One region of the Buttiauxella sp. WJP83 genome, then DNA from elsewhere that is predicted to be linked to it. Evidence: predicted binding sites of a transcription regulator. Region 1 holds the regulator's gene; each other region holds the start of a gene.
The links. The regulator LexA, encoded in region 1, represses DNA repair genes until DNA is damaged. The targets are predictions, from matches to a motif close to TNCTGTATGTACATACAGNA.

Region 1 (4,278 bases):
AAAAAATCACGCTAATACGAATTTAGAAGATTAGACTGGGGAAGAATCGGTACTTCCATGTACCAGGGCAGATTTAGAGAGTTAACACATCTGAGGGATGAGATTACCAGCGGTAATCGTTACGTTTTTCCCAATCAACGACTTCTTTCTCTGCCTGTTCTTGGGCGTATCCATAGCGTTCCTGGATTTTACCGACTAGCTGATCGCGCTTCCCTTCGATGACGGTCATGTCGTCATCCGTCAGTTTGCCCCATTTTTCTTTCACTGTGCCTTTGAACTGTTTCCAGTTACCGCCGATTTCGTCTTTATTCATAATAGTCTCCTCAACGTTCGCTAAAAAACTGCTAAAAGTTAACAACGTCCGAGTGCTGCCGTTTGGCTAAAACCACTCTTATCTGCTGGACGTGATAACAATTGTAGTTAAGGATGCGGCAGTGGCGGAAAAACTAAGAATCTTTAACCATGCACGTGTTCAAACCAGGTGTTGTGACGCCAATGACGACGCCAGATCCACCCCAATGACAAACCTCGTAGTGCAAGAAACACCGCCAGCGAAAGCCATAACCCATGGTTGCCCAACCAGGGCACGGTGAACAAGGTTAATCCAAAGCCAAGAGCCGCAACGGCCATACTGTTTCGCATTTCTGCACCACGTGTTGCGCCAATAAACATGCCATCAAGCAAATAGCACCAGACGCCCACCACCGGTAAAACTATCTGCCAATGCAAATAGCGATCGGCCTGGCGCTGCAATTCAGGGATTGATGTCAGGAGCGAAACAATGTTCTCGCCAAACAGTGCATACACTATGGCAAAAGCTAACGCGACCAATCCCGCCTGGCGACAGGCTGCTCCCCACACCTCCAGCAATTGGCCTCGATTTTTCGCACCAAATGCCTGCCCCGAATGGGCTTCAACAGCGTAAGCAAACCCATCAAGCGCATAGGCGGTGAAGGTCAGCAACGTCATCAGCACCGCGTTTACCGCAACGATTTCGCTGCCTAACCGTGCGCCAAAAATCGTCACTGATGCGAAACACACCTGCAGCAACAGCGAGCGCAACATAATGTCCCGGTTAAGCGCCAGTAAACGCCGAACGTTTCCGCGCCAGGCTTTCATCAGCATCTCTACGCTGATTCCACGCAGGCCCATCACCTTTTTCACCATCAGCAACCCGATGATAAATGTCGCATATTCCGCAGTGACCGTCGCTAACGCCGCCCCCTGCACATTCATGTGCAACCCCATCACCAGCCACACATCCAGCACGATATTCAGCACGTTTCCGACGACCAGTAAGATAACCGGTGCACGCGCATACTGAACGCCTAACAGCCAACCAAGTAAGACCAGGTTAGCCAGTGAAGCCGGGGCGCTTAGCCAGCGGATCTCAAGAAAACGCTGTGCCTGCCAGAGCACATCCTGGTTACCGCCAACAATATGTAATGCCAGTGAAATGAGGGGATCGCGCAGCGCGATAATCACAACGCCTGCGCCCAGCGCCAGCAATAAAGGCTGTACCAGTGCACGAGCTAACGCCGAGGGATTATTTGCGCCAAACGCTTGAGCGGTTAAGCCCGTGGTACTCATGCGCAGGAATAGCAAAAGCATGAACAGGAAACTGGTTGCCGTAGCGCCAATAGCGACTCCGCCAAGATAGACAGGGCTGTCCAGATGACCAATGACTGCCGTATCGACCAGACCCAGCAAGGGGACGGTGATGTTGGAGAAGATCATGGGTAAGGCGAGGCGCCAGAGTACTTTGTCAGCCGTTGAGAAAAATCGCATTCCACCCTTCATACTTCAAGCCGCATCTTTGTTGGCCGCGTTCACTCACCCGAATCACTTACTCAAGTAAGCTCATCGGGACTCGTTTTCTCGCCGCCTCAATGCAACTTGAATTATTTGGGTTTTCAGTTTTAAGAAACTTTACAGCCAGTTGCCGTTGCGAATCACCCCAACCGCCAACCCTTCAATGGAGAAGTTATGTTCGCGCAGGTCAACCACAATAGGTTCAAACTCGCTATTTTCTGGAAGAAGATGAACAACGTTGCCCTGCTGTTTTAAGCGCTTAACGGTAACTTCATCATCAATACGCGCAACCACAACCTGGCCGTTACGCACATCCTGAGTTTTATGCACCGCGAGCAGATCACCGTCCATAATACCGATGTCTTTCATAGACATACCGCTGACGCGCAGCAAGAAATCGGCATTAGGTTTAAACAGCGATGGATCAACCTGGTAATGGCCTTCGATATGCTGCTGAGCCAAGAGTGGCTCACCTGCAGCAACACGCCCAACCAGCGGAATACCGGTAACTTCTTCCACCAGCAAGCGGATACCGCGCGACGCACCAGAGACAATCTCAATGACGCCTTTACGAGCCAGTGCTTTTAGGTGCTCTTCAGCGGCGTTTGGAGAACGGAACCCCAGACGTTGAGCAATCTCGGCACGAGTCGGTGGCATGCCGGTCTGGCTGATATGATCCCGAATAAGATCAAACACCTCTTGCTGCCTGGTAGTTAACGCTTTCATTCCGCCCCCTGGGTGTTTATACAGTTATGCTGTGAGTATATACAGTCAAAGGCGAATTTGGAACCACAAATTAAGCAAAAAACCAGCCACTTAACTATTCTGGAAAGATCATCGCAAATGCTGCCAAAGCAGTGTGACCCAGGTAATCACTGCGAGGATAATGGCGATTAACACAGCAGCTGATCCCATGTCCTTGGCGCGTCCTGAAAGCTCGTGATAATCCGTACCCACGCGGTCAACAAGGGATTCAATCGCACTGTTGAGGATCTCGACAATCATAACCAGCACGACAGAACCAATCAGTAGAATACGGGTGATGGGGTCGATATCTAAATAACAGGCAATGGCAATAGCGATTACGGCACAAACGCCTTCCTGACGGAACGCAGCTTCGTTGATCCAGGCTGCTTTGAGCCCTTTCCATGAATAGCCAGCGGCTTTGATGATACGGGTAAATCCGGTGACGTTACTCGCCATTTTTGGAAACCTTTTCAAATTATTTGCGTCAATACTTATCTATACCCGTCATTCTTCAAATTGCTGCCAACACGGCTACAACTTGAAGAATGACGGGTATAAAGCGCAACGCCACAGAAATCTGAGTGAGATTCTGATATTCTTGCGGCGAAATTGCATTATTAACCTGAGGCTTTACATCGTTTATGTCAGGCTGGCCAAGAATCTACTACAAATTACTTAATTTACCATTAGGCGTTCTGGTAAAAAGCAAGTCCATTCCGGCAGATCCACAAGCCGAACTGGGCTTAGATCCCACACGCCCGATAATGTACGTGCTGCCGTATAACTCTAAGGCGGACTTATTAACGCTGCGCGCACAATGTCTCGCGCATGGCTTACCCGATCCGCTTCAGCCGTTAGAGATTGATGGAGCGGTACTCCCGCGTTACGTCTTTATCCACGGCGGCCCGCGCGTATTCACGTATTACACGCCGAAAGAAGAGTCGATCAAGTTGTTCCATGATTACCTCGACTTGCACCGCAGCAATCCAAATCTGGATGTGCAGATGGTGCCGGTCTCGGTGATGTTTGGCCGCTCTCCGGGTCGCGAAAAAGGCGAAGTTAATCCGCCATTAAAGATGCTGAACGGCATCCAGAAATTTTTCGCCGTTACCTGGCTTGGTCGCGACAGTTTCGTGCGTTTTTCGCCACCCGTCTCTCTACGCCACATGGCCACCGAGCACGGTACGGATAAAAAGATCGCTCAGAAATTGGCTCGCGTTGCGCGTATGCACTTTGCTCGCCAGCGTTTAGCGACCATCGGGCCGCGTTTGCCGGTACGTCAGGATCTGTTTAATAAACTTCTGGCATCGAAAGCTATCGCTCGCGCCGTCGAAGATGAAGCACGCAGCAAGAAAATCTCCCATGAAAAAGCACAGCAAAACGCTGTGGCGCTGATGGAAGAGATTGCCGCCAACTTCTCTTATGAAGCGATTCGAGTGAGCGACCGCGTGCTCAGTCTGACGTGGAACCGCTTGTACCAGGGGATAAACGTTCATAATGCAGAACGCGTGCGCCAGTTGGCTCACGATGGTCATGAGATTGTTTATGTCCCTTGCCATCGCAGCCACATGGATTACATGCTGCTGTCCTATGTGCTTTATCACCAGGGGCTGGTTCCTCCGCACATCGCGGCGGGTATCAACCTGAACTTCTGGCCAGCGGGCCCGATTTTCCGCCGCCTCGGTGCGTTCTTTATCCGTCGTACCTTTAAAGGCAGCA
Region 2 (4,278 bases), on a different replicon from region 1:
AGGAGACCAGAGCTGCACGTTTTGACTTGATGCCAGGCAGTTCCGGAGAATCACCAAAGCGAACCCAGACACGCATGTACGTAGAGCCTTCAATCAGAGGTACTGTGTTTACTGACTTGGCGATGTGCTCCAGCGATGTGCTGATAGCCTCGTCGATAATCTTCTGACGCTCTCCTTCATCGATTTCCACGCCAGATTTATCAATCATCTCAATTACCGATTTTTGAATGTCTTCTTTCATAGAGATTCCTCAATTCCTACTCCGCCCATATTCTTACAAATAAATAAGTATGTATCTACTTATTGATGTAGGGTTGGAAGTACAACTTTTGAGTAGATTGCGTGTGCCAATCAGATGAAATCATTAGGATGGTAACTTGCCGGCTGGTCTAAACTTTTGCCATATACACTGAGCAGGTAATTATTTCCTGTGAGCTAGTGCAATTCGAAAACGATAAGGTGGGGCAATGAGAGACGACCCTGTTTTAGCAATTTTATTAACCATCTTATTAGCACTTGTTCTCTGGCCCATAATTAGCCTTGCAAAGGGTATCTTCCGCCGTAATCGATTCATTCGCTTCATTGGAAATGACTTTCCACAAAGCCACCTTTTCGTCAGGGGGTGGGGTGGTATCGCTGTCGATATAAAGAACGAACGATTCGCTGTGTGTAAAAAGAATTGTCTCGATTGGTTTGATGCTTCTCAGATACTCGAACTAAAGGTCGAACACCAAAAGGTCACACCATTACTATTACCGTCTATGTCGATGGACGTCACACTACGATCTGAACGGCTGCCAACCTTGCGAGTAGACGAGATAGAAACCAGTAGTCTTCGAAATATTGCATCATTGATGATAATTTTGGCCGACAAAGTGAAGTCAGCAAATGAAATTGCCAAAACTGATACCGCGACTCAAATAACGGACCTGATTAATGCAGTAAACCGACTGACGGATGCAGTAACCTCTCTTACCGATGTAGCAAGAAGTTCGAGCACAAAGTCGCAAGACTCGGCTGATATCACGAAATAGGCAGCAAGTTAGAGGTGAGAAGTGTTCCGGTCTGGATTATCAGATCCTCATGGTTTGTTGTTAAAGGGGTTTGAAGTCCAATGGAACGGAAACGTACGCTAAGTGTGTTATTTAACCACAGTGAAAATGGGAACTGGTCAAGGGAGCAAAGCTTTATCTGTCATCTGCGCTAAATTTATTGATCGTACCCATACCACTCTGGTTCTTTTTTTCACACTTTTGATCTGTATTCGAATGTTGGTAACCGCACTTGAGCGCATGAGCAAGCTTGAGTGCAGAATTTTGTGCCGGGGTGAGATTTATGAGTTCTGGATCTACGTTCTGAGCCAGAGCAACCATCGACCTCGCCACGTTGTCATCCTCAACCATCGAGAGTTCAGCTATGTAAAGCTCCTGAAATCTTCGTTTTGCCTTGTTCAACTCATCAGTCGATCGACCTTCTGGAATGGCAATAATCGCCGCAGTCTTTACCGCCTCCAGATAAACTATGCGGCGTAATTCAATAAAAGGTCTGTTAGCTTCAATTGCCCTATCACTCGCTTCTTTTAAACGAACCTCTGTTTCTTTATTGAGAGCATCAGTGTATTTGAGCACGCTCAGGATCACGCCAGCGACAACACTCAGAACCTGAATAGTACTCATCACCAGTTCAAAATTGGTTTTTTGATGTGTCATCAGGAGCTAGCCTCTTGTCATAAAGCACATTCCGATAACACCTTATTCTAGTAGCCCGTTATTAACATTTCACAGAATCTGCATATTTGTACTCCGTGAAATAGTCTAATAGGTTTTTCTTAGTGTTATCCGGTGCAAGTCAGCTAAGTTTATAAAAAAAGCTTTCTGTCATTTGAGTTGAATATGGCTACAAACAATCGCGGCGAAGACGAACGTAAACTTGAGCTTGAATTTAAGCTTGCAACATTGCGATCACATGAGCTGCAGATGATGCACGTCTACGGGCTGAGACGGATGCTGTTAGGGATCGCTGCTCTTGCGATTATTATCGGCGCAATCATGACCTTTGCCGGGCTACAAGGTTCGTTTAACTGGGCAGTGGAATTTCCAAATTCAATCGGGGCGAAAATGACTAACGCCTCACCGGGGATTTTATTTGCAACGGTTGGGCTTATTTTAGGCTTCGTGGTTGCTATCCAAAAGCCGGTAACCTACAGCTCTATCATCAAAAAACTCCTACCCGGTGGCGGTGGTAGTACGGAAGAGCATATTCTGTATCATACGATTCCTGAAGACCGCAAACGTCCCTCAAAGTAAGCCTATATCGTCAATAACTTGCTGTAGTTTCCACCGCCAAAGCGCCGTGGCGCGTAGCATTGATGGTATGCCTGGCGGTTGTTGCTAATCGCTACCGCTGCTATGCTGTATATAATTACAGTATTTTGGCGCACCATCATGACACTTGAAATCCTCATCCACGATCCGACAACAAAGCTACCTATCCCGTTGTTTTCTGACTCTTGCCCTGCTGGTTTTCCTAGCCCTGCGCAGGACTACATCGAGTCTACTCTTGACCTGAATGAGTACTGCATTCGACATCCATCAGCAACCTACTACGTTCGGGCGTCGGGTGAGTCGATGATCGAGTGCGGTATTCAGTCGGGGGATTTGCTTGTGGTAGACCGCGCCTGGAAGCCGGAACACGGCAGTATTGTTATCGCCAGTGTTGAGGGAGAATTTACCGTCAAGAAGCTCTGCCTGCACCCTCGCCTTTGCTTAATGCCAATGAATCCCGCCTATAGCCCGATTTATATCAACCCAGACGAGCTGGAGATATTCGGCGTGGTGACTCACAGCGTCCACGGCTTCATTTAGGGGGGGGCGCTGTGTTCCTTCTGTGCGATGTAAATTCGATGTATGCGAGCTGTGAGCAGCTTTTCCGACCTGATTTGAAGGGCAGGCCCATTTTGGTCCTTTCGAACAACGACGGTGCGTGTGTGGCGCTTAACAAGCCTGCTAAGGCGCTGGGCATCAAGCGCGGTGCGCCCTACTTCCAGGTCAAAGAGTTGGTGCGTCGTCACAACGTAGCGGTATTCAGTAGTAACTACGCACTGTACGGTGAAATGAGCGCAAGAGTGTTTGCCACACTGGAAAGTATCTCAGTAAAAACAGAAATTTATAGCATTGACGAAGCCTTCCTGACGGTCGACGGCATCGAGACAAGCGAAAGCTATGAGAGCTATGAGAGCTACGGTCGCAGAGTGAAAGATACTGTTTACCAGCATACCGGGCTGATGTGTGGCATTGGCCTTGCGCAGACACGAACACTGGCAAAGCTCGCCAACCATGCCGCCAAAACGTGGCCCGCCACCAGAGGTGTAGTAGTTCTCACTGAACGGCATCGGCAACGCAAGTTAATGAGCCTGCTGCCGACGTCTGAAGTATGGGGTGTGGGCCGTAAAACCAGTGCCAAATTGGACGCGTTAGGCATCAAAACGGCGCTCCAGCTCGCTGACGCAAGCCTTTACCTGATCCGCAAAACCTTTGGTGTAGTCATGGAGCGCACCGTGCGAGAGCTGAATGGTATACCCTGCATATCCATTGATGCACTGCCCGCAAAGGAGCAAATCATTTGCAGTCGAAGTTTTGGCGAGCGGATCACCTCAAAACAGGCAATGCACGAAGCGATTTGCCAGTACGCCGAAAGAGCCGCGGAAAAGTTGCGGGAAGAGCGCCGGTACTGCCGACACATCACCGTGTTTGTACGCACTAGCCCATTCTCTAATGATCCGTACTACAGCAATAGCGCCGGTAATCGCCTGATGACACCCACGCAGGATACGCGGGATATCATTGCAGCTGCCGTTCGTGGGCTGGATTCGATATGGCGTGATGGTTTTCGCTATCAGAAGGCAGGCATCATGCTTAACGACTTTTCCCCTGGCGCCGGACAGATTGATTTGTTTGATGAGACGCCGCCACGAGCGAATAGCGCCGCGTTAATGAGTGTTATCGACCGGGTAAACAACAGCGGGATTGGGAATCTATGGTTCGCTGGTCAGGGCATCAATAAGGGCTGGAAGATGAAGCGGGAAATGCTGTCTCCATCGTATACAACCAACTGGAAGGAATTACCCGTTGCCGTGATTAAGTAACGGGCAATCCTTGTGTGATCAGCTGTCAGCCGCCGCCATCACCTGTACCACCACCACCCCAACCGCCTGGGTCACGTTTCTGGACATCATAACCGGAACCCTTCTCTTTGAAGAAATCCCCGTTCTTGAGCAAT
Region 3 (4,278 bases), 2.0 Mb from region 1:
ACGGTGACTATAGAGGTAATCAAACAGACGCGGTTGGCGAGTTTTGACCAGTTGCGCCATCGCGATGGTGGCGTACACGTCCGACATTGCATCATGCGCGTTAGCATGTTCAATACCGTTGGCTTTGGTCAAATGTTCGAGGCGGAAACTCGGCAACCCTTCATCGTTCTCCGGCCAGACAATGCCTTCCGGTCGAAGCGCATAGCAGGCGCGCATGACATCAAGCAAATCCCAGCGCGAGTTATCGTTCTGCCAGCTCCAGCCATACGGATCATAAAAGTTACGATAGAAAATATTGCGCGTCACTTCGTCATCGAAACGCACATTGTTGTAGCCGACAACACACGTTTTCGGCAGGGTAAAAATTGAATGGATGCGCTTTGCGAAATCCGCTTCATTAACGCCACGCGCCAGGGCTATTTGCGGCGTAATACCGGTAATCATTACCGCTTCAGGCTGAGGCAGATAGTCATCCGCCGGTTTGCAGTAAAAGACTTCCGGTTCGCCAATGACGTTAAATTCTGAATCAGTGCGAATGGCGGCGAATTGCGCAGGGCGGTCGAGTGACGGGCTTTTACCGAAAGTTTCATAGTCATGAAAAAGGAAGGTCGGTTGTTGCGTTGTATTGTCCACGGTTTACTTCCGCCCTTGAGTGTTGTTTAACATGCTGTTATTAAACTGAAATCCCACTAAAACCCTCTCCATGTATCAATCATTGCTGTCGGGTGTTGCATAAGCCAATGGTAAACCATTAACAGCCTTGCAAGAAGTCTCCGTAACGACGGAATAACGTATTCGTCAACGGTATGCGAGTGATCGCATTCATATCTTTTTGCAATTTAATTGCGAAAAAAGTCACAAACTGCAGTAAAAGAGGCGGCTGAATTAATTGTTACCGAGGATATATCGTTGAAGATCCGTCTGTTTGCTGTTTGTACCTTGCTGTCATTTTCTGTTCACTCCGCTTTTGCCGACGACACCTTTGTTAATGCGCCACCTCCACCACAAATTCAGGCGGGCTCATGGGTATTGATGGATTACACAACCGGGCAAATTCTGGCTGCTGAAAATGAGCATGTACGACGCAATCCAGCGAGTCTGACCAAACTGATGACCGGCTACGTGGTCGATCGTGCGATTGATAGCGGCCGGATCTCGGCAAACGATATGGTGACCGTCGGTAAGGATGCCTGGGCAAAAGGCAATCCGGTATTTGATGGCTCGTCGCTGATGTTCCTGAAAGCGGGCGACCGACTGACCGTGCATGACTTGAGCCGCGGGCTGATTATTGACTCCGGAAATGATGCCTGTGTTGCGCTTGCCGATTATGTGGCCGGTGGGCAGCCGCAATTTGTGGCAATGATGAATAAATACGTGCAACAACTCCACCTGCGCGACACCCATTTCGAAACGGTTCATGGCCTGGATGCCCCAGGCCAGCACAGCACCGCTTATGATCTTGCTGTACTTTCCCGAGCGATAATCCACGGTGAACCTGATTTTTATCATATGTACAGCGAGCGCAGCCTCACCTGGAACGGCATCACGCAACAAAACCGTAATGGCTTGTTGTGGGACAAAGGGCTGAATGTGGATGGGCTGAAAACCGGCCACACCGCGAGTGCTGGCTTTAACCTTATCGCCTCGAGCGTCGTCGGCGAGCGCCGTTTGATTGCCGTGGTGATGGGCGCGGAAAGTCCAAAAGGACGCGAAGATCAGGCGCGCAAACTGCTGCACTGGGGCCAGGATAACTTCGATACCGTGCAGGTTCTGCATAAAGGCAAAAAAATTGGTACTGAAGCTATCTGGTATGGCGATAAAAAGCAGATCGAAGTCGGGACCAATCAGGATGTTTATTTGGCCCTTCCAAAGTCTGAAGTCCCGAACATTAAAGCCAAATATATTCTTGATAATCAGGAGATTGAAGCGCCAATTACTGCCAACCAACATGTGGGTGAAATCGAGCTCTTTGATCGCGACAAGCTCATTGCGCACTGGCCATTGGTGACGCTAACTGACGTCAAAAAGGGCAGTACCTGGTCGCGCCTGGGTGACTATATCAGCCACAAATTGTAATTCATCACACGCGTACACAACGGGCCGGCAGGAATGTCGGCCCGTTTTTATTGGCTGTACTATGCTCTACAACGATGCTTTACGACGGCGCTCAACCAACGATGACTAAACGGTCGGAAGTTTTGCGAAAAGCGATCATGCTCGCAAAGTAACCACATCACCCTGACAAAGGATTGTTTCCCTGCACTAGAGTGGTGTATAAACATACAGTATTTTTTAATCAGGTCAGGAGGTCATATGGAATTTAACGTACAACATGTCCACGAGCGTAAAGTTGCCGGTTTTCATATGGTTGGGCCGTGGGAGCAAACGGTTCATCAAGGTTTTGAACAACTTGCCCTGTGGGTAAAAACCCACAAAATCGTTGGTGAAGAGTGGCTGGCGGTTTATTACGACAATCCCGATTTAGTGCCTGCAGAGAAATTGCGTTGCGACACCGTTGTCTCGGTGAGTGAAAACTTTACCGTGCCGGATAACAGCGAAGGCGTCATCGTCACCGGCATCCAGGGGGGGCAGTATGCGGTGGCTCGTGCCCGCGTTGACGACGGCGATTTTGCGAAACCGTGGAATCTCTTTTTTGACAGCGTTCTTGCCAATAATAGCTACCAGATAACCGGTAAACCCTGCTTTGAACACTATCTGAACGACGGCTCAGAAAGTGGCGTGTGGGAAATAGACATGTATATTCCGGTGGCAGATCAAGTCTGATGCTAAAGGGGGCATACGCCCCCTAACTTTGTGATGTCCGCTCAAAAAAAACAGGTACAATCCCGTTTTTATTTCCAGGGGAGCTGAGTGTGCGTCCAGATAAATCACTAAGCCCATTTGAGATCCGCATTTACCGCAACTACCGTACAGTGCATGGTATCCGTATCGCGCTGGCATTTGTTCTCACATTTTTGATTGTTCATCTTCTAAAAGTGCCCGAAGGGACGTGGCCGCTAATCACACTCGTGGTTGTGATGGGGCCGATCTCTTTCTGGGGTAACGTCGTGCCTCGCGCCTTTGAGCGTATTGGGGGAACAATTTGCGGTGCTGCCATGGGGCTTGTGGCGCTGAAACTTGAACTGTTTTCGCTCCCGCTGATGTTGGTCTGGTGTGCCATCGCCATGTTTATCTGTGGTTATCTGGCTTTGGGGAAACGCCCGTACCAGGCGCTGCTGATTGGAATCACTCTTGCCGTCGTGGTCGGGGCTCCAGCGGGGGATATGGAGATTGCCCTTTGGCGTAGCGGCGACGTTATCTTTGGCTCACTGCTGGCCATGCTCTTTACCAGCATTTATCCTCAGCGCGCCTTTATCCACTGGCGTATACAAATGGCGAACTTCGTTACCGCCTTTGGTCGGGTTTACAACGCCGGATTTTCACCTAACTTATTAGAGCGCCCGCGCCTGGAAAAACACTTACAGAAGGTGCTTGGCGATGTGGTGAGAATGCGGGCGCTGATTGGCCCGAGCAGTAAAGAGACGCACATTCAAAAGTCGATTTTAGAGGCGATTCAAACGGTTAGTCGCAATATGGTGTGCACGCTCGAGCTGCAGGTCAACGCTTATTGGGCATCGAGGGAAAGCCATTTTCTGATGATTAATGCGCACACTTTGCGCGAAACGCAACAAATGACGCAGGGCACGCTTGCCGCTATCGCTCGGGCGTTACACGATGGCAACCCGTCGCCAATATCGGCAAACAATGAAAAACTGAGTGAAATCGTCAGTGAACTGCACGAGCTGATGCAAAATGGCCAAAATGGGAAACTTCAGGAAACGCCGATTCATGGCTACGTCTGGTTGAGTCTGGAGCTTGCTCGTCAACTAGAATTGCTTTCGCAGTTGATCTGCCGCGCGTTACGTAAATAATTGCTTAACCTGAGGTGAATTGCTGGTTTCGATTCAGCAGCTTTTGAGGTTAAGATAGCGAAATAGACTAATCGCCTGTACTGTTCGGGTTGTCGCCTTGTATCACGCAGCTTGAAGTCGTACGGAGCATCCCCAAGTATGATGGGGTAAAAGAATTGTCAGCGGCCGCCGCTACCATTAAAGTAATCTGATGGCGGCTGTCTTAACGAATCCGAGTATGAAATTAGCAGGGGTATAAAAATGGAACCAACCAAACCATCTTTCCAGGACGTGCTTGAGTTCGTGCGTCTGTTCCGTCGCAAAAACAAACTGCAGCGTGAAATCCAGGACGTTCAGAAAAAGATCC

Region 2: the regulator LexA is predicted to act here: its motif matches at 2,410-2,429, upstream of umuD (translesion error-prone DNA polymerase V autoproteolytic subunit).
Region 3: the regulator LexA is predicted to act here: its motif matches at 2,269-2,288, upstream of sbmC (DNA gyrase inhibitor SbmC).

The regions. Positions count from the first base shown of each region.
Region 1 is NZ_CP110080.1:4,342,451-4,346,728, forward strand. Features, by position in the region: gene zur (zinc uptake transcriptional repressor Zur) at 1-15, shown strand, start outside; gene OH773_RS20070 (CsbD family protein) at 104-313, opposite strand; gene dinF (MATE family efflux transporter DinF) at 457-1,788, opposite strand; gene lexA (transcriptional repressor LexA) at 1,930-2,538, opposite strand; gene OH773_RS20085 (diacylglycerol kinase) at 2,647-3,015, opposite strand; gene plsB (glycerol-3-phosphate 1-O-acyltransferase PlsB) at 3,201-4,278, shown strand, end outside.
Region 2 is NZ_CP110081.1:32,416-36,693, reverse strand. Features, by position in the region: gene OH773_RS21940 (hypothetical protein) at 1-241, opposite strand, end outside; gene OH773_RS21935 (hypothetical protein) at 468-1,034, shown strand; gene OH773_RS21930 (hypothetical protein) at 1,188-1,709, opposite strand; gene OH773_RS21925 (hypothetical protein) at 1,893-2,306, shown strand; gene umuD (translesion error-prone DNA polymerase V autoproteolytic subunit) at 2,445-2,864, shown strand; gene umuC (translesion error-prone DNA polymerase V subunit UmuC) at 2,876-4,144, shown strand; gene OH773_RS21910 (hypothetical protein) at 4,170-4,278, opposite strand, start outside.
Region 3 is NZ_CP110080.1:1,650,011-1,654,288, forward strand. Features, by position in the region: gene sbcB (exodeoxyribonuclease I) at 1-633, opposite strand, end outside; gene dacD (serine-type D-Ala-D-Ala carboxypeptidase DacD) at 910-2,076, shown strand; gene sbmC (DNA gyrase inhibitor SbmC) at 2,314-2,784, shown strand; gene OH773_RS07640 (FUSC family protein) at 2,874-3,932, shown strand; gene OH773_RS07645 (DUF496 family protein) at 4,173-4,278, shown strand, end outside.